3 regions of the Pandoraea faecigallinarum genome follow, and region 3 is predicted to be linked to each of the others. Evidence: riboswitches for the same ligand, from Rfam matches in the RefSeq annotation. Region 3 holds a riboswitch; each other region holds the start of a gene.
What was found. A riboswitch is a leader RNA that binds a small molecule or an ion and turns the genes downstream of it on or off. The one in region 3 is predicted to bind cobalamin.
Positions count from the first base shown of each region.

Region 1: it holds a riboswitch for cobalamin, as region 3 does, so the genes downstream of both, AB870_RS05985 (TonB-dependent receptor plug domain-containing protein) here and AB870_RS03720 (TonB-dependent receptor) in region 3, are expected to answer to the same signal.
Region 2: it holds a riboswitch for cobalamin, as region 3 does, so the genes downstream of both, cobW (cobalamin biosynthesis protein CobW) here and AB870_RS03720 (TonB-dependent receptor) in region 3, are expected to answer to the same signal.

Region 1 covers NZ_CP011807.3:1,314,735-1,321,184, reverse strand. The annotation lists gene AB870_RS05990 (FecCD family ABC transporter permease) at 1-848, opposite strand, end outside; gene AB870_RS05985 (TonB-dependent receptor plug domain-containing protein) at 918-2,888, opposite strand; cobalamin riboswitch at 3,055-3,306, opposite strand; gene AB870_RS05980 (hypothetical protein) at 3,396-3,707, shown strand; gene AB870_RS05975 (cell division protein ZapA) at 3,704-4,015, shown strand; RNA gene ssrS (6S RNA) at 4,049-4,229, shown strand; gene AB870_RS05965 (acyl-CoA dehydrogenase) at 4,361-6,142, opposite strand; gene AB870_RS05960 (electron transfer flavoprotein subunit alpha/FixB family protein) at 6,339-6,450, opposite strand, start outside.
Region 2 covers NZ_CP011807.3:3,920,482-3,926,931, reverse strand. The annotation lists gene AB870_RS17190 (MFS transporter) at 1-503, shown strand, start outside; gene bluB (5,6-dimethylbenzimidazole synthase) at 551-1,204, opposite strand; gene AB870_RS17180 (cobyrinate a,c-diamide synthase) at 1,188-2,495, opposite strand; gene cobO (cob(I)yrinic acid a,c-diamide adenosyltransferase) at 2,498-3,100, opposite strand; gene AB870_RS27465 (cobalamin biosynthesis protein) at 3,087-3,431, opposite strand; partial or broken gene cobA (uroporphyrinogen-III C-methyltransferase) at 3,561-4,286, opposite strand; cobalamin riboswitch at 4,507-4,803, shown strand; gene cobW (cobalamin biosynthesis protein CobW) at 4,968-6,089, shown strand; gene cobN (cobaltochelatase subunit CobN) at 6,116-6,450, shown strand, end outside.
Region 3 covers NZ_CP011807.3:821,560-828,009, reverse strand. The annotation lists gene AB870_RS03735 (FecCD family ABC transporter permease) at 1-528, opposite strand, end outside; gene AB870_RS03730 (ABC transporter substrate-binding protein) at 528-1,511, opposite strand; gene AB870_RS03725 (ABC transporter ATP-binding protein) at 1,508-2,308, opposite strand; gene AB870_RS03720 (TonB-dependent receptor) at 2,324-4,492, opposite strand; adenosylcobalamin (AdoCbl) riboswitch at 4,750-4,897, opposite strand; gene AB870_RS03715 (amino acid permease) at 5,203-6,450, shown strand, end outside.

The DNA.
Region 1 (6,450 bases), 490 kb from region 3:
GCCGCGGGCAGCAGCATGCGCTGATCGTTGCCGAAGCGCAGGCGCAGGATGTGCGGCACGACGAGCCCCACGAAACCGATGCTGCCCGCCGTGGTAACCGCCACCGCCGTCGCGAGCGACGCCGCCAGATAGACCCGCATGCGCAACGGTCCGACGGCCACACCGACGGCCTGGGCGACGGCGTCGCCACGCAGCAGCACGTTCAGCCGGTGCGCAACGGGACAAACGATGAGCAGCGTCACGAGGAGCGCGATCACCGGCAGCGCGGCACGGTCCACGCCGTTCAGATCGCCGGTCAGCCAGAACAACATGCCGCGCAGGCTCGCGTCGGGGGCAAGCGTGAGAATGAGCGTGGCGAGCGCGCCGAATCCGGCGGCCATCATCACGCCGGTGAGTAACAGCTTGGCGCTGCTGTCCTGATCGCCGGGACGCAGGAAACTGCGGCGCGAGAGTCCCATCACGATAGCGATGGCGGCGAGCGCACCGAGAAAGGCGCTCGTCTGCACCCAGAAAAACGGCAACATGAGTGCGAGCGAGACAAGCGCCGCGACACTCGCACCGCCGGAGATGCCCAGCACATAGGGATCGGCCAGCGGATTGCGCAGCAACGTCTGCATGAGCGTGCCGGCGACGGCGAGCAGGCCGCCGCAGGCAAATGCCGCCAGCGCGCGCGGCAAACGCAAACGCCAGATCACGTCACCCGCGAGGCCCACGTCGTGCCCCAATGCCATGGCACCGATCTCGCGCAGCGAAACCGGCACGCTCCCCAGCCTGAGCGACGCGATGAGCGTGAGCAGCGCAACGCTGGCCAACCCCGTCCAGATGGCGAAGGCGCGACGCAGCGTCATGCGGCGGCGCCTCTTGCCCGGGCGGCCGCACCGGGCGCGACGTATGTCCGTCGGGCACCGTCCGTGTGCTTAGAACTGCTTCCAGCCGAGTGAGACATAGATTGCGCGTCCAAGGGTGTTGTAGCCATAGACCGTCTGGTATTGCTTGTTGAACACGTTGTCCAGATGCGCCGAGACATACCAGGATTTGTCGATGTCGTACCGTGCCTGAAGGTTGAAGAGTGCGTAGGCGCCAAGATGCTGGCCTCCCGTATCGTAACGCTCGCCGCTATAGAAGACATCGCCGCCGACACTGAACTTGCCGAAAAGCGACTGCGTCACGCCGAACGAGCCGTACTGCCTGGCGCGACGGGCAAGGACCTTGCCGGCGTCCAGATCGGTCGGATTCTGACGCGTGAACGACGCGCGCACGTCCGTCCCCGTCCACTGAATCTTGCCCTGATACGTCAGTTCAAGCCCTTCGACGCGGGCGTTTGCCACGTTCGCCGCGGTATACGGGTACACCGTGAGCGACTGGATCAGATTGGTGTAGTTCGTGCGAAACAGCGCAAGCTTCGCCAAACCGAAGCGCGCGTCGTAGAACTGCACGGCAAGTTCTTTCGAGATCGAGCGTTCCGGTTGCAGATTCGGGTTGCCGAAGCCCGGGTAGAACAGTTCGTTGAAGGTCGGCGCGCGAAAACCGTCGGACGCGTTCGCCATCAGCTTCCACTGGTCGGTCAGCCGGTAGCCGTAGCCGACCCAGTAGCTGTTGGCACCGCCGAAGTCGGAATACATGTCGCGGCGCACCGTCGCCTGTACCTCGTGTCTGTCTGCAATCACGCCTTCGTAGCCGACGTAGAACGAGTCGAGATGGCGGTTATTGCGGTCGTACTTCGTGCTGCTCTCGACCGTCTGTTCCTGACGCGTGTAACCGGCAATCAACTTCTGATCCGGCATGAAGGCGTATTCGTTCGCCCAGTCGATCTGATGGCTAGACGTATGGTAATTGCCGTTGCCCGCGCCGTTCAGGTAGTTATAGTTGTAATCGTCGCCCTGCGTGACGGTAAGGCGCGTGCTCCACTTGTCGGTGATCTTGCCTTTGGCATAGGCCGATATCTGACGCACCCGGGCATCGGTGTCGTTCAGATCGGAGGGCTTGCCGAATGCGTTGTCGTAGCTGATGCTGCCGTCGCTCTGGAACAGGCGTACGCCGGCTTCCCACGTGGAGCCGAACTTGCGCGACAGCGTGGCCGTGACGCTCGTGTTGTCGTCGCCATTTCGGTTCGGATTGACCTTGGGCGCGAAGCGCGGGTCCTGGGCCGAGATGCCGTTGGTGTGAAAGCGCGAGATGTCGAGCGAGAAGCGCGTCTTGCCGTCTTCGAAGGACCCGGCAATACCGGCGTTCGCCTGCGTGGTGTTGTTCGTGCTGTAGCCCAGTTCGGCGTAGGCTCTGGGCGGACCGCCGTCGCCGTGGCGCGTGAAGATCTGGATCACGCCGCCGACCGCCTGGGAGCCGTACAGCGCGGACACATTGCCGCGCACGATTTCGATGTGGTCGATCTGCGACACTGGAATTTGCGCGATGTTGGTCGTGCCGGTCGTGGCGGAGTTGACGGGCACGCCGTCGATCAGCACGAGCGATGCGTTCGACGCCGCGCCGCGCATGAAAATGCTGGCCGACGCGCCAAAGCCGCCGTTCTGTGCGATCTCCACGCCGGCCTGACCGCGCAGCAGCGTCGGCAAATCCTGGGCCTGACTTTGCTCGATTTGTTCGCGCGTGATGACCGAGGTGGAAGCGAGCGTGTCCACGAGCTTTTGCTCGGTGCGCGAGGCCGTGACGACGGTCGTATTGAGGGTGGGCGCGCCGTCGGCGGCTCGTGCATTGCAAGCGCAGGCGGCCAGCAAGGCGGCGCCGAGCGCGAGACGATATGGCGTCTGCGCGAGCGGTGCAAATGGTGCAGACAGCGCAGACGGTGGGAAAGGCGTCAGGGCAGCGCTGGCCGGGGGGCGACGTGAAAAAGCAGACGCGTGCGGCGTCATCGCGCGAACGTGGGTGCGCATGGTCGAGTGTAACTTCCGTAGTTTTCTTATTGCCTTGGCCCGTTCCCCCGCAGGCCGCCGACGAAAGGGGAGCGTCGCGGACACGTCGGCATGCGAGCATCACAGGCAGCATCGACACTTGAAAACGACGGCATGCCGCCTGCGGCTTGCGCTGGGCGGCATGCTGAATTCCCCACTCACTTGGGCCGGTATCCGGGCTGGTCATCGTCGCGCCTGACCGGCCTTCCCGTGCACGGTGAGGACACAGTGGCGTTGGAGGCGAAGCGCGTTTTCGGAAACCTTTCGGGTCGAAAGAATGACTTACCGTTGCGGGGGCAGCACAGGTTGGCCAGCCCGTGTGGGGACGCGGCTCCCTGTTTCCCGTTTAACTGCGCATGCCGGGAGGGCGTGCGCGAGCACCGAAGTGCCGCAAGTGTAGGGGCCATTCGAATGAGCGTCAATGCTCGTTCGTCGGGCATTGGCCGCCGATTCCGTTAGAATGTAGGGCAATCAAGAGGACGCAGCCCGATGCTCACCGATCTCGACAATCTCACCGACAAAATGGAACAGTTGGTTGTCATCAGCCAACGCTTTCACCAACACAATCAGGCGCTGCTTGCGGAACTCGACCGCGCGCGTGCCGAATGTGAAGAAACCCGCGCCGCCATTGAGCAATTGCGCACGGAACGCGACGCGTTGCGAGTGCAACGCGATCAACTCGCCGCCAAGATCGACGAGGCTCAGGTTCGCCTGAACGCGATCCTTGAAAAGCTTCCGACGCAAAACCCCGCTGAGGGTCAGATGGATCTGCTCGGCACCCCCGGTGGAGAACACGCATGACGATCAAGCAGCTTGAAGTTCATATTCTCGAACAGTCTTACCGCCTCGCCTGCCCGCCGGAACACGAAGCCGACCTGCTCGCGTCCGTCTCGCGCGTGGACGCGGAAATGAGCAAGGTTCGCGCGCAAAGCAGCGTGCGTGGCACCGACCGGATTGCCGTCATGGCAGCGTTGAGTCTGGCATCCGAATTGCTTGCGTTGGAAAAGAGTATTGCTGCCGGACAAGCATTCCCCGCCGAAGAAATTCAGCGTAGAATGCAAGCCATGGACGAACGGCTGAGCGCGGTAATCGATCAGTATCAAAGCTGAAGAGCGCGCGGGCCGTCCGGTCCAAAAGGTTAGTTTTCCCTGCCTGGTTCGCGAAAGTCATAGATTCCTTGAACCAATGATCTGTTGCAGGTTGCGGAAGTTTGTAGTGCTGGCGTGAGCGTCACTCTGTCTGATGAACCCAAAGCGCTACTAACCGCGACCACCTTGAACCTTCGGTTCAGGATGCCGGCTTAGCGGCTGAGGCGGGGACCCGATACACGGCACTGCGTTCGCGCAGTGCCGTTTTTTTCGTCCGGCGTCGTTGCGCGCTTCATCTCGACGCCGGAGCACCGCCCAAAAGAATGGCGACCCGAGGGTCGCCTTTTTTCATTTGACGTACTGCGATCAGAACTGGGCTTCGTCGAGCGAGAGCGCCGAGTCCGCGCCTTCGGTGATGGCCTGCGCAAGTCCCGGGGCCTGCGTCAGAATGTGGTCCGCGAAGAAGCGTGCCGTGCCAATCTTGGCGTCGTAGAAGGATGGGTCCCGATCGCGCAGCGCCTGCGCGGCGAGCAGCGCACGTCCCATTTGCCAGCCCCCCAGCACGATGCCCGCGAGTTTCAGATACGGCACGCTGCCGGCGAACACCGCGTTGGCATTGTCCTGCGTATTCGCCACAACGTAGTCCACCACGATGGACAGCGCTTCGCGGCCCTTCGCGAGGCGGTCCGCCACCGACGTCGCCACGCCGCCCGCCGCACGCAGTTCGCGCTCCGTCGCCGCAATCTGCTCGCATAGCGCGTTGGCCACGGCACCGCGATCGCGCAACGTCTTGCGTCCGATCAGATCGTTTGCCTGAATTGCCGTCGTGCCTTCGTAAATCGGCAGAATGCGTGCGTCGCGATAGTACTGTGCCGCGCCCGTCTCTTCGATGAACCCCATGCCGCCGTGCACCTGCACGCCGAGGCTGGTGACTTCGAGCGACATTTCCGTGCTCCAGCCCTTCACGATCGGCACGAGGAACTCGTAGACCGCTTGCGCGCGCTTGCATGCGTCGGCATCGGCCGCGTGGTGGGCGATGTCGGCCTGCGCCGCCGCCACATAGGCAAGCGCGCGCGCACCTTCGGTGAGCGAACGCATCGTCATGAGCATGCGTTTGACGTCGGGGTGATGAATGATGGTCACGGCGTCGCGCGACGAACCGTCCACGGGACGGCTTTGCAGACGATCACGTGCATACGCCACCGCATGCTGATACGAACGCTCGGCGATGGCCACGCCCTGCATGCCCACGGCGAAACGCGCCGCGTTCATCATGATGAACATGTATTCCAGGCCACGGTTTTCTTCCCCGACGAGGTAGCCCGTCGCGCCGCCGTGATCGCCGAATTGCAACACCGCCGTCGGGCTCGCCTTGATGCCCAGCTTGTGTTCGATCGACACGCAATGCACGTCGTTGCGCGCACCAAGGTTGCCCTGGGCGTCGACATGGAACTTGGGTACGATGAACAGCGAAATGCCTTTCACGCCCGGGGGCGCATCAGGCGTGCGGGCAAGCACGAGGTGGACGATGTTCTCGGCCATGTCGTGTTCGCCGAACGTGATGAAAATCTTCGTGCCGAACAAGCGATAGGTGCCATCGGCTTCGCGCTCCGCGCGCGTGCGCACCATCGCGAGATCTGAGCCCGCCTGCGGCTCGGTCAGGTTCATCGTGCCGGTCCACTCGCCCGAGAGGAGCTTGGGCACGTAGAGCTTACGTTGTTCATCGGTGCCTGCGGTGAGCAGCGCTTCGACGGCACCGTCGGTGAGCAGCGGACACAGCGCGAACGACAGGTTCGCGGCGTTGAGCATTTCCGTGCAAGGCGTGGCGACGAGCTTGGGCAGTCCCTGACCGCCGAATGCCTGCGGATGCTGCACGCCCTGCCAGCCGGCTTCGGAGAACTGGCGGAAGGCTTCCTTGAAACCGGGCGTGGTGGTGACCACGCCGTCCTTCCACGTACTCGGCTGCTGATCGCCGATGACGTTCAGCGGCGCAAGCACTTCCTGATTGAAGCGGGCCGCTTCTTCGAGCACGGCCTGCGCGACATCGGGCGAGGCATCCTCATAGCCCGGCAGCGCAGCAATGCTCTTCAGGTCCGCCAGTTCGTTCATGACGAACTGCATGTCCTTGATCGGGGCCTGATAACTCATGTCGTTCCTCCAAGGGATTCCGATTGCCTTCGGATGGTGGCGAATGCCGGGATGGTTGTTGTTCTGATTATTTTTGCTGTTCGACCGATTCGGATGAGGACGCGCACCGTTGCCAGCCGCCTCCCCATACGAATCGGCTGCGGGATCGGCTCCCGCAGCCTTGCTGCCTTGCGGTGTCGTTACCGCTTCGGCACGCTTACAGCGCGCCCGTGAGTTCCGGCACGACCGTGAACAGATCGCCCACCAGGCCGTAGTCCGCCACCGAGAAGATCGGCGCTTCCGGATCCTTGTTGATCGCCACGATCACC
Region 2 (6,450 bases), 2.1 Mb from region 3:
CAAGCGGCGCACGGATGCTCGCGCTGATGCTTGGGTTCGGGATCGTCAGCCGGCTGGTTTCCGGGGTGATCTGCGATTACATCGGCGGCCTGCGCACGCTCCTGCTCGGCGCGGGACTCCAGTGCGTCGCACTGTTGCTCTTCCTCCCCTTCGACGGGCTGGGATCGCTGTATGTCGTCTCGGCGCTGTTCGGGTTGTTTCAGGGCGGTATTGTCCCGGCGTATGCGATTGTGGTGCGGGAGTACTTTCCGGCGTCCGAGGCGGGTGCCCGTGTGAGTACGGTGCTCATGGCCACGTTGGTGGGCATGGCGCTGGGCGGCTGGATGTCGGGAGCCGTGTTCGATCTGACCGGCAGCTACCGGGCGGCATTCCTCAACGGCATTGCCTGGAACCTGCTCAATCTGTCGATCGTCGCGACACTTCTGTATCGGGCGGGGCGCCGGGGCGCGACGTCGAAGCCGGCACTCGGGAACGCCGCCCGCGAACCGTCCGCGCAGCGCTGAGCAACGGCAGCGAAACCCCGCCGGCCGGATGTCCACCGGCCCCGGTCTCATTCCGAGGCTTGCTGCGGCCACGCGTTCTCGAACACATACGTTTCCAGGGGCGCGCGCGCCGCCCATCCTTCGATCTCCAGCATCGGGGCGCCGTAGAACTCCGCGACGTGGCCGAGGCAGAGAATGGCGACCGGCTTGGCACCTGAGGGCATGTGCAGCAGCCGGGCGACGTCCTGCGGATCGAAGAGCGAGACCCAGCCCACGCCCAGGCCCTCCGCGCGAGCGGCCAGCCAGAGGTTCTGAATCGCGCACGAGACCGATGCCAGATCCATCTCCGGCAGCGTGCGCCGTCCGAAGACATGGCGCTCGCGCCCGTCCATCAACGCCATTACCAGGATCTCGGCGCATTGCTGCATGCCCTCGACCTTCAGCTTCATGAACGCGTCGCGGCGCTCGCCCAGTGCATCGGCGGTTTTCAGCCGTTCGCGCTCGACTGCGTCATGCAGTGATGCGCGCAGGGCGGGCGACGTTACCCGCACGATTCGCCACGGTTGCATGAAGCCGACACTGGGGGCATGGTGCGCCGCATCGAGCAGGCGCGCGAGAACGCCGGAATCGACGGGCGCCGGCACGAAATGGCGCATGTCGCGCCGTTCGTGGATCACGCGGTAGACGGCGGCGCGCTCGGATTCGCTAAAAGGCTGTGCCATGGAAAAGTGCCGCAGTGAGCGCCGGGTTCGACGGCCAGTAGCCATGCAGATAGGTCGCGACCGTCGCGCCTACGCGAAATACCGGTTCGCCCGGCGTGTCGCTGCCTGCACGCCGGGCGTGGCAGACCGGCGTCATGGGCGTGGCCATGCTGGTGTAATGAAACGTATGACCTCGCAACGTGCCGCGAGGCGTCGCCACTTCCTGCATGCCGAGACCGGCAAGGCGCGTTTGCAGCGTTGCATGACCGGGCAGCACGCCAAGCATGGGCGTCGAGATGCCCGATGCATCCGTGAGCCGCTCCAGCAGATAAAGCATGCCGCCACACTCCGCGACGACGGGCTTGCCCGCGGCCGCGTGCGCGCGAATGCTGCTGGCGCTGCGCGTGTTCGCGGCCAGCGTCGCTGCGTGCAATTCGGGGTAGCCGCCAGGAAGGAAGAGAGCGTCGGCCGCCGCCGGCAGCGCGTCGTTCGCCAAGGGCGAGAAATACGTCACGTTCGCCCCCAGCGACGTCAACAGACGGATGTTCTCCGGATAGACGAACGAGAAGGCCGCGTCGCGCGCCACGGCGATCTGCATGCCCTTGAGCGTTTCACGATCCTGGGCCAATGCGGGCGACGGCGGCGCTTCGAAGGCGATGGCCGGCGGCAACGCCGCCAGCGCCGTCTCGGCCAAGGCGCGGGCGGTGGCGGCAATGCGCTCGTCGAGCCGGTCGATTTCGTGCGCCTGATGCAGGCCGAGGTGCCGCGCGGGCAAGGTCATCCGGTCGGACGTGCCGAGGTGCCCCAGCCATGCAATATCCGCTGGCATGCCTTCGCGCAGCAACTGTGCATGGCGCGGCGAACCGACGTGATTCGCCAGTACGCCGTACGTCGGTAGTCCGGGGCGATAGTGCGCGAGACCCGAGGCGATTGCACCGAACGTCTGCGCCATCGACTTCGCCGAAATCACGGTGACGACCGGGATCCCGAACGTCGTCGCAAGATCCGCGCTGCTCGGGGTGCCGTCGAACAATCCCATCACGCCTTCGATGAGGATCAGGTCGGCCGTTTGCGCCGCCTCGGCCAGCAGTTGCCGGCATTGCGCTTCGCCCACCATCCACAGATCGAGCGTCTGCACGGGGGCGCCGCTCGCGCGCTCGAGAATCTTCGGATCGAGAAAATCGGGGCCGGTCTTGAAGACCCGGACCTTACGTCCTTGGTCTCGATGCAGTCGCGCCAGCCCGGCGGTGACCGTGGTCTTGCCCTGACCCGACGCCGGAGCGCCAATGAACAACGCGGGGCACGAGGCCACGATCAGAACTCGATGCCCTGTTGCGCCTTCACACCCTGCTCGCGATATGGGTGCTTCACGAGCCGCATCTCCGTGACGAGATCCGCCGCTTCGATCAGCTCGTCCGGCGCGTGCCGGCCGGTGACGACGACGTGCTGCATCTCGCCGCGTGCGCCGAGCACGCCGAGCACTTCCTCAAGCGGCAGATACTTGTACTTCAGCACGGTGTTCAGTTCGTCGAGAATCACCATCTTGTAGTTGCCGCTCCCGATCATGTCGACGGCCGCCTGCCAGCCTTTGCGCGCCGTCGCGATGTCGGCGTCGCGGTTCTGCGTATTCCACGTGTAGCCGTCGCCCATCGTGACGAAGTCGCATCGGGCATGGCTGCCGAGAAAGTCGCGCTCGGACGTGTGCAATGCGCCCTTGATGAACTGCACGACACCGATGCGCTGATCGTGGCCCAGCATGCGAACCGCCATGCCGAACGCCGCGGTGCTCTTGCCCTTGCCATTGCCGGTGTGCACGATGAGAAGGCCCTTTTCGGTCGTCGCTGCGGCCTGCTTCTTTTCGTGTCCCTCGCGGCGTCGCTGCGTCATGCGCAGGTGGGATTCGCTATCGGTCTTCATCGTGTCGTGACTCCATTGGCGCTTTCGTGGCGATGGCGACGCTCAGGCCATCGCCGATATGCCGGGCGGCAAGCAACGTGCCGCCCGACGCGGCCAGCAATGCGCAGGGCTCGCAGACGGCGTGCACGCCGGTGTGTTGGTAAACGGTGTTCGAACGTGGCAACTGCGGATGGGCATCCAGACACGTTTCGATATCCGCAGGTGCGCATCCTATCAAGGCAAGGCCGTGATGCTCGCAGAAACGGACGAGCGCGGGGTCGGCGGCCTTTCTGTCGAGCGTTGCCACCGCGCCGACTTCCGCCAGCGTGCGTGACCCCAGCGCCGCGCGCACGGCGGCCTCGATCTGTTCGGCCGTCACACCCTGCCGGAAGCCGATGCCGACACTCAGCGGCCGTACCGCGGCGATCGGGACAGCACGCTTCGGGATGGCAGGCTTCGGGCCGGCAGAGTCGGACGTATGCGCCAGCGAGACCACCTCGCCGATCACGATAATCGATGGCGAGCCGATGCCGGCGGCCCGGACCTTGGCGGGCAGGGCGTTCAGCGTGGCAAGCACGTGACGCTGCGCCGGCAACGTCGCCGACTCGATGGCGGCACACGGTGTGCACGGCGCCAGCCCGGCTTGCAACAGGCGATTCGCGATGTCTTCCAGACGCAGGATGCCCATGTAGATGACGAGCGTGAGGCCCGCGGCGGCGAGCGCCTGCCAATCCGGCTCGTCGTCGCCCGCGCCGTGCCCCGTCACGAAGATCGTGCCCTGCGCCAGCCCCCGGTGCGTCACGGGAATGCCGAGCGTCGTTGGCGCAGCAATGCCGGCGGTGATGCCGTTGACGATCTCCACGGCAACGCCTTCGGCTTGCAGGGCCAGCAGTTCTTCGCCGCCGCGTCCGAAAACGAACGGGTCGCCGCCCTTCAGACGCGCCACGCTGCGGCCGGCGCGCAAGTGCGCGAGCATCAGCTCGATGATCTCGCGTTGCGGGGTGGAGGCATGTCCGCCGCGCTTGCCGACGTGGACGACCTGTGCCTGTGGCCCGGCCATGAGGAGCACGTCCGGATTCACGAGGTCGTCCACCAGCACGACATCCGCGACGGCGAGCGCCCGCATGGCCTTGACAGTGATGAGTTCGGCGTCGCCCGGCCCGGCGCCGATCAGCCAGGCGCGGCGCTCGTGGCTCGTGGCACTCATTGGGGACCTCGTGCGTGACGATGGACCTGAAGGCCGGCGTTCATGTGACGAGGGGATGCGAGAACGATGCCCGGCATCCGGGAGGGACATGCCGCCGGAGGGGGGCCAGGACGATGACTCGATGCACTGCAACGTCTCACAGGGGGATGAAAAAATCTGGTGGCGAGCATACCACAGGCGTTTGCCCGTTCGCTGCCTTGACGCAGCGGTATCCGGCACCTACACTCGCGGCTAATCTGGTGCTCGCGCGCATGTTCCCGTGCGCGCAGTTAAACGGGAAACAGGAGAGCGGCGCGACCACGCGCAAGTCGTGCGACGCGACGCTCCAGCCTGTGCTGCCCCCGCAACGGTAAAACGAAGGCGCCGCAGTCATGCGGTGCCGGGCCGTCTTCAACCCCGCAGGTGTTTCATCTGTTTCAAGGGGCGAGACCACTGCGCAACAGCCTTCGATGGCGGCGTGGGAAGGTGAAGCGGCCGTTTCGTCAGCCCGGATACCGGCCGGAGAAGACGATTGGCACTGCGGGTAGGCGGTGTGCAGTCAAACCCTCAGCTTTGTCACGCTTTCTCCGTTTTTCCGATGCAGCCGCCGGCGGCGGCACGGTCGCGTCCTGCCGGGCGGGCCGCGCGCCGTACCGACGACGGTGCCGGGCGGGGTCAGGCGTGCGACTACGCTTTGCTTCCATGTCGAGTTCCATGCGCAAGATCCCCGTGACCGTGATTACGGGCTTCCTCGGTAGCGGTAAGACCACGCTGCTGCGTCACATCCTGTCCGGCAACAACGGCCTGCGCGTCGCCGTGATCGTCAACGAGTTCGGCGAGCTTGGCATCGACGGCGAGATTCTCAAGGGCTGCGGCATCGGCTGCGACGAGAACGGCCGGGAGACCGAGGGCCAACTGTTCGAACTGGCCAACGGCTGCCTGTGCTGCACCGTGCAGGAGGAGTTCTTCCCGGTGATGGAAGCGCTCAACGAGCGACGCGACCGGATCGACCACGTGCTGATCGAAACCTCCGGGCTGGCGCTGCCCAAGCCGCTGGTGCAGGCCTTCAACTGGCCGTCGATTCGCAATGGCTTCACCGTTGATGCGGTCATTACGGTCGTTGACGGTCCTGCGGCGGCCAGCGGGCAATTCGCCGAAAATCCCGACGCCGTCGATGCGCAGCGCAAGGCCGACCCGAACCTCGATCACGAGTCGCCGCTGCACGAACTGTTCGAAGATCAACTGAGTGCAGCCGATCTCGTCGTCCTCAATAAGACCGATCTGCTCGACGAGGCGGCGCAGGCCAGCGTATCGGCGGCGATCCGGGAGGCGTTGCCCGCGCACGTGAAGATCGTGCCCGCCAGCAATGGCAACCTCGACCTGGGTGTGCTGCTCGGCCTGAACTCGGCGTCCGAGCAAACCATCGACCAGCGCCACGATCACCACGGCTCGGCGGACGACGCCGACCATCACCACGACGCGTTCGATTCGGTCATGGTCTGCGTGTCGACGCAGGCCTCCGACGCTCTGGACGCGTTGGGCGCGTCCGCATCGCGCGAGACGATCATCGCGGCGTTGCGTCAACTGGTCGAGCATCACACGATCTACCGTGCGAAGGGTTTCACGGCCTTGCCCGGTGCGCCGATGCGCCTTGTCGTGCAGGGTGTGGGCCAGCGTTTCGACAGCTATTTCGACCGTCACTGGCGCGCGGCGGACGTGCGCGGCAGCCGCTTCGTGCTGATCGGCGAAGATCTCGACGCCGACGCGCTTCAGCGCGAGTTCGACGCCGCACTGCGCGCGATCTCGCCCGTCGCGACGGCCTGACGCACGCCCCCCGGACGACGCCTCGCATGCATCTGCTACGCACAGTCCCCGGCGGCTTCGTCGACGACGCGGCCGGTGTGATCCGCATCGACCAGCAGCCTGCCGACATCGTCGTGCTCAGTTCCGCCGACACGACGTTGTCGCTGCTGGCGAGCGTGGTCGAGCGCCTCGGTGACGATTTCCCAAGTCTGCGGCTCGCCAATGTCACGTATCTGCGCCAACCGGCGTCGGTCGATTTCTATGTCGAGGATGTCTTGCGGCATGCGCGCGTGGTGGTGGTCGATCATCTCGGCGGCGAGGCGTACTGGCCGTACGGCATCGAGCAGATCGTCGCGCTGGCACAGCGTCGTGGGCAAATGCT
Region 3 (6,450 bases):
CGCCGCAAGCATCACGAACGACACGGCGACACCCGCAAGCAGCAGACGGTCGCGCTCGAGCCGTCCGTGCCGGTGCGCGAGTCCGATAACCGCGAGCGTCGCCAGCGCCGCTCCCGCGAACGCGAGCAGCGACAGCGTGAACGGCCCGAAAACTGCGCCGAGAAAGAGCGTCGCGAGGACCGCGCCAAACGTGGCGCCCGCACTCACGCCGAGCAAGTGCGGATCGGCGAGCCGGTTTGCCGTGACGGCCTGCAACGCCACGCCGACCATCGCCAGCGCCGCCCCGACGATGGCCGCGAGCAGTACGCGCGGCAAGCGGATCAGCCACACCACCGCATCCTGCGACGTGCTCCAGCCCTGCGCCGGAATTCCCACGCCCCAGCCGGTCAAATGCGCGACGACGATACGCAGCGTCAGCGACGGTGCGATGGCGCTCGGCCCGAAACCGGTCGCGAGCACGATGGACGCGATGAGCACGAGCGTCAGCACGAGCGTCGCGAAACGCGCCCGATGCCGTCTCATGCGCATCACTTCGCGAACGCCTGCGGATGCAAGCCGCGCGCAATCGTCTCCACGGCCTGCACGTTGCGAATGCCGGGTGTTGCTTCGTCGTAGGGCACCACGATGAAGCGGCGCGCGCGAATCGCCTCGACCTGACGCAGCGCCGGCTGGTCGAGCAGGAACGCGATCTTCTGCGCCGCCGTGATGGCGCCGTAATCGACGATGACAATCGCCTGCGGATTTCGCGCGACGACAGTCTCCCAACTCACGCGCGTCCAGCTCTGCGCAACATCGTCCATCACATTGCGTCCGCCCGCGGCGCCGATGAGCGCCGTGGGCATGGCGAGACGGCCCGCCGTGAAGGGACTGTCCTCGCCGCTGTCGTAGACGAAGGTGCGCACGGGCGCGCGCGCGCCGTCCACTCGGCGCTTCAACGCCTCAAGCCGCGTTTTCATGCGATCGACGAGCGCGTGCGCGGCGGACTCGACGTCGAAGATGCGTCCGAGGTTTCGCAAATCGTTGTAGACGTCGTCGAACGACGCTGCGCCACGGGGCATCACGTGAGCGCAGGATTCGCTCAGTTCGTACGTCCGAATGCCCATGGGCGCGAGCATTGCCGGCGTGACCGGACCGCCGACATGCACGCCGTAGTTCCACCCCGCGAAGTAGAAATCGGCCCCTGCCTGCACCAGCACTTCGATTGAGGGATAGCGTTGCGCAAGCTCGGGTAACCCGGCGAGTTGCCGGCGCAGCGCGGGGTTGGCAGTTTTCCATCCGCTGATGCCGGTAAAGCCGATCATGCGCGGCCGCAGGCCAAGGGCAATCATCATTTCCGTGAGGTTGACATCGTTGCTGACCGCCCGTTCGGGGGCGCGCTCGAAGGTCACCGTGCGATTGCAGCTTCGCACCGTGACGGGATAGTGAGCGGCGGCCTTCGGCCCGGCGGCGACGTTCGATGACGTCGCCACCAGACCGAAGGCCGCGCAGCCGAGCAGGACAAGGCGTTTCATAGCGGATGCACGAGAGTGATACGTGGACGGCGTGTGACGGGATGCCGGTCGACCAGCGCGTCGACCTTGAACACTCGCGCGAGCAGCTCGACTGTGAGCACGTCGGCGGGCGACCCGCAGGCGACGATCTCGCCGCGGACCAGCACATACAGACGGTCGCAATACGCCGCGGCCAGATTGAGGTCGTGAATCGTCGCGAGCGTCGTCACCTTCAATGCGCGGATCAGGCGCATGAGTTCGACCTGATGATGCAGATCGAGAAAGCTGGTCGGCTCGTCGAGCATCAATACGTCGGGTTGTTGCGCGAGAGCGCGCGCGAGCAACACGCGCTGCTTCTCTCCCCCCGAGAGGGTGGCGAAGGGGCGCGCACGCGCGAGCGTCATGTCGACGTCGCGCAGGGCTTTGTCGACAATGGCCGCATCGGCGAGCGTATCGGCATCGAGCAGACGTTTGTGCGGCGTGCGCCCCATCCGCACGACCTGTTCGACGTCGAGCCCGAAGTCGTCAGGCAACTCCTGCAACAGCACGGCGATGTGCTGCGCAGACCAGCGCGGCGATTCGCGCCACACGTCGATGCCGTCGAGCGTCACCGTGCCCGCCTGCGGCTTCGCGTAGCGGAATGCACAGCGCAGCAGGCTCGTCTTGCCGCTGCCGTTCGGCCCGATCAACCCCACGAATTCGCCGCGCGCGACATCGAGCGAGATCGACTGAAGCAGTGGCGCTCCGCCCTCCGGCGTGAGCTCGGCATGGTCTTCGGGCGACCAGCTGAGATGGGCAATGTGAAGTTCGCCGCGCATCGTCGGACGGCAGGCTCAGAACTTCATCGTCGCGACGACCTGCGCCGAGCGCGACGGGCCGAGCAACCACTCGGTGGGCGATTCCGACGTCACCGCGTACGCGCGATTGCCCAGATTGCGCAGGTAGAGCGCGAGATCGATATGCCGGGTCGCCCGCCACGACACCGAGGCGTCGAATACGGTGTAAGACGGCATCGGTGCGGTGTTCGCGTTATCGCTGTAGCGGCGGCCGACGTAGCGCAACCCGGCGCCGAGCACCACATCGCGAATCGGCGAGCAGGTCAGCCACACGTTGGCGGTTTGCTGCGCAATGTTGTTCGGCACGTTGCCGCTGCGCGAGACGGCCATACCGCCGACGTTTTCGTCGAAACGATCGTAACGGGCGCGCAGCAGTGCGGCATTCGCCTCGACCGAGACACCGTAGCCCAGCGTCAGCGCCCCCGACAGTTCGACGCCACGAGACGACTGCTGACCGACCTGCTGCGTGACGCCCGGATGCAGCGGATCGCTCGTCAGCAGATGTTTTTTCACGATCTGATAGACGGCGAGCGTCCAGAAGCCGCGTCCCTCCGGCAGTTCCTGTTTGAAGCCCGCCTCCCACTGTTCGCCGGTTGCCAGCTCGAACTGTGTCTGCGATTGCGACAGCGTGACGAGCGAGCCGACGCTATCTGCGCCGCGCGTGTACTGGCCGTAAACCGATGCCGACGGACCGACCTGATAGACAAGGCCCAGACGCCAGCCGACGTTCGAGAACGCCTTTCCGAAGGCCGTACCGGATGCAAGCTGACGGCGCGAATAGTCGAGATAGTCGTAACGCAGGCCGCCCACGGCCGAGAGCCGTGAGGTGATGTCGAAGCGGTCTTCGGCGAACAGCGCAACCTGATGCGTGAGCGTCCGGAACTCGGGTACGGTGGGATCGGGGCTGGCGAACACGCCCGGATCGAAGCCGTCTGCGCTCACGACGGACGACCCGCCGAATGGCGTATTGCTGTCGCGACGGAACGAAATCCGATTCGCTTCGACGCCGATCACGAAGCGGTTCGCATGGCCCGCGAGACTACGCTCGATCGTCGCATCGAGCCGGTTGCCGGCCTGCTGCTCGTGCTGAAGGATCTCGATGTAGTCGCTGCGCGTGACCAGACGCGTCGACGGGTCCATCTCGTACGACTCGCTATTGCGCCAGTGCCGGTGCGTGTTCAGGTAATACAACTGATCGCGGATCGTGATGCCGTCGCCAGCACGGTAGACGCCCGTGAGCCGGGTCGACTGATCGAAATAGGCAATCAGCGCGTTGCCGACGTTGTAGTTCCTGTCGCGCAGCGCGGTATCGAGCGCACCGCCATTGAGCGGCACACCGAAGTACGTCGCGGGCATCTGGCGTGCGTAATCGTAGGAAAGCGTGAACGACAGTCGCGGCGAGACGTCGAGCTTTACCGCACCGCCGACCGACGTCGTATGCGAATCGCCACGCTCGACCCAGCCGTTGCTGCGGTTATCGCTCACGTAGAAGCGATACGACAGCATCGGACCGAGGGCGCCGGTCGTGTCGAGGGCGAAGCGCTTCTGTGCCTGCGTGCCGAAGCCTGCCTGAAGCGTCGTGGCGGATTCGCGCTGCGGCTGCCGGGGAATGACGTTCACCACACCGCCGATGGCGCCTTCGCCATACAGCACCGACGCCGGTCCTCTCAGCACGTCGATCCGCTCGACTTGCCAGGTGTCGAACGGGAATGTCATCGTGCCCGCCCCGGGATAGAGCCGCGTACCGTCGTAGAGCGTCATCACCGATTCCTGGCCGGCGAAGCCGCGCACGGCGAGTGCGGTGCCCCCATTGCCGGGGGTGGCGGTGCTGGTGAAGCCGGTAGCACGCGTGACGGCGTCGTTGACGGTCTGGTCACCGCGCGCTTCGATCTGCGCGGCGGTAACGGACTCCACGCTCGCCGGCGTGTCGAGGCTCGACAGGTTCAGGCGCGAGCCGGTGTCGCCCGGCGTGGAGAGGGGCGCGTCGTCGCGCGAATGCCGGGCGCTGACGGTAACGGGCGGCAGCTTCGCCTCGTCCGCAAACGCGCAGGTAGAGGCGCCGCCGAACAGCGAGCATGCGCCGACGAGGAACTGTGCGGTTTGCTTGTGTGCAAAGCCGCGCGTGGCCGGGGCTCCGGTGAAGGCCCCCGGGCATGAGCGATGCATGAGTCTTCCCCTGTCGTCCTGGGCGACGACTTATCGATATCGTGCGTTTCTCGTGCGGACGCGCGCCCGCATCCCGGGCGTTGCGGGAATCGGTGCGACTGGCGGAAGGCCGGGCGCCGGGCGGGTCCGGTGATGTGTCTTGCCGCGAGCCCGGCTCAGGCAGACAACGGCAAGGCGAGACGAGCGTGCGCGGCGACTGGCGCACGAGAGAAATCGACGAACGGGGAGATTCGCAGCAAGCGAAGCGTGCGGGTCATACGTGGTCTCCTGGGGTTTCGCGCCCCAAAAAAAGGTCGGTGAGCCCGACGGCCAGGTCTGACTTCCCGTCGAAACGACGAGTTACAGTGGCGCGACCGCGCTGGATTTGCACCAGCTTCCGGCCGTCGGTAGCGCGCATTCTACGTGTTGTTGCGGCTTTGCGAAATCATTGATACTCACAAATTTCGGCGCCATGGCATCGGCAAGCGCCGGGATCGGCAGAAAGTAGCCTCGCCGGGGAGACCCGCAGTACAATCCCCCCACTCTGAATTACCTCCCCCACGGCCTGTTCGGCGTCTGCGAACCGGGCATCCATTTCCCCGGCACCCACAACTAGAAGTCGATGGTCGGTGTCCGGGAGATGCGCGAAGCACCACCATGCTCGATGCCCGCGGTCCGAAGGCGGCCCGGGGGACTCCTATTCGCTCATAAGGCTATCGAGGAACACGACTTTGGCAATATCGGAACATGACCCGCTGCGCGAGGACACCGGGGCGGGGAACGCCGCCCCGTCGGAACTGCGTCGCTCCCTGTCCGCCCGTCACCTGACGATGATCGCAGTGGGCGGCTCCATCGGGACCGGCCTGTTCGTGGCCTCCGGCGCCACCGTCGCGCAGGCGGGGCCCGGCGGCGCACTGCTGGGCTATGTGCTGATCGGCCTCATGGTCTATTTTCTGATGACCAGCCTCGGCGAGCTGGCCGCCGCCATGCCGGTTTCCGGCTCGTTCTCGACGTACGGCGCGCGCTATGTCGACGAGGGCTTCGGGTTCGCGCTGGGCTGGAACTACTGGTACAACTGGGCCGTCACGGTGGCGGTGGACCTGGTTGCCGCCCAGCTCGTCATGGCTTACTGGTTCCCGAACGTGCCCGGCGTCTACTGGAGCGCCCTCTTTCTTGCGATCACGTTCGGCCTGAATGCCCTGTCGGCGCGCGGCTTCGGCGAGGCCGAATTCTGGTTCGCGCTCATCAAGGTAGTCGCCGTGCTGGCCTTCGTCGCAATGGGCGTGCTGATGCTGCTCGGCATCATTCGCGGCGGTGAGACTGGCGGCGTGGCGAACTGGGCGATTGGCGACGCTCCCTTCGCCGGCGGCTTCGCGGCATTGATCGGCGTGGCAATGGTCGTGGGGTTTTCGTTCCAGGGCACCGAACTCATCGGCATTGCCGCCGGCGAATCGAAGGATCCGGCGCGCAATCTGCCGCGCGCCGTGCGTCAGGTGTTCTGGCGCATTCTGCTGTTCTATGTGGCGGCAATCCTCGTCATCGGCCTGCTCATTCCGTACACGGACCCGCATCTGCTGCGCAACGACGTCACCGACATCAGCGTCAGCCCGTTCGCGCTGATCTTCGAGCGCGCGGGGCTCCTCGGCGCGGCCTCGGTCATGAACGCCGTCGTGCTGACTTCTGTGCTCTCGGCGGGCAATTCCGGCATGTACGCGGCCACGCGCATGCTCTACAGCCTCGCCCGCGACGGCAAGGCGCCGCGCGTGTTCGGGCATGTCTCGCGCAACGGTGTGCCGACGTGGGCATTGCTCGCGACAGCCGCCGTTGCCGCGCTGTGCTTCTTCACGTTCGTGTTCAGCCCGAACGCCGTGTACATCTGGCTGCTCAACACCTCCGGCATGACCGGCTTCATCGCGTGGCTCGGCATTGCGATCAGCCATTACCGGTTCCGTCGCGGCTACGTGCGGCAGGGCCACGAT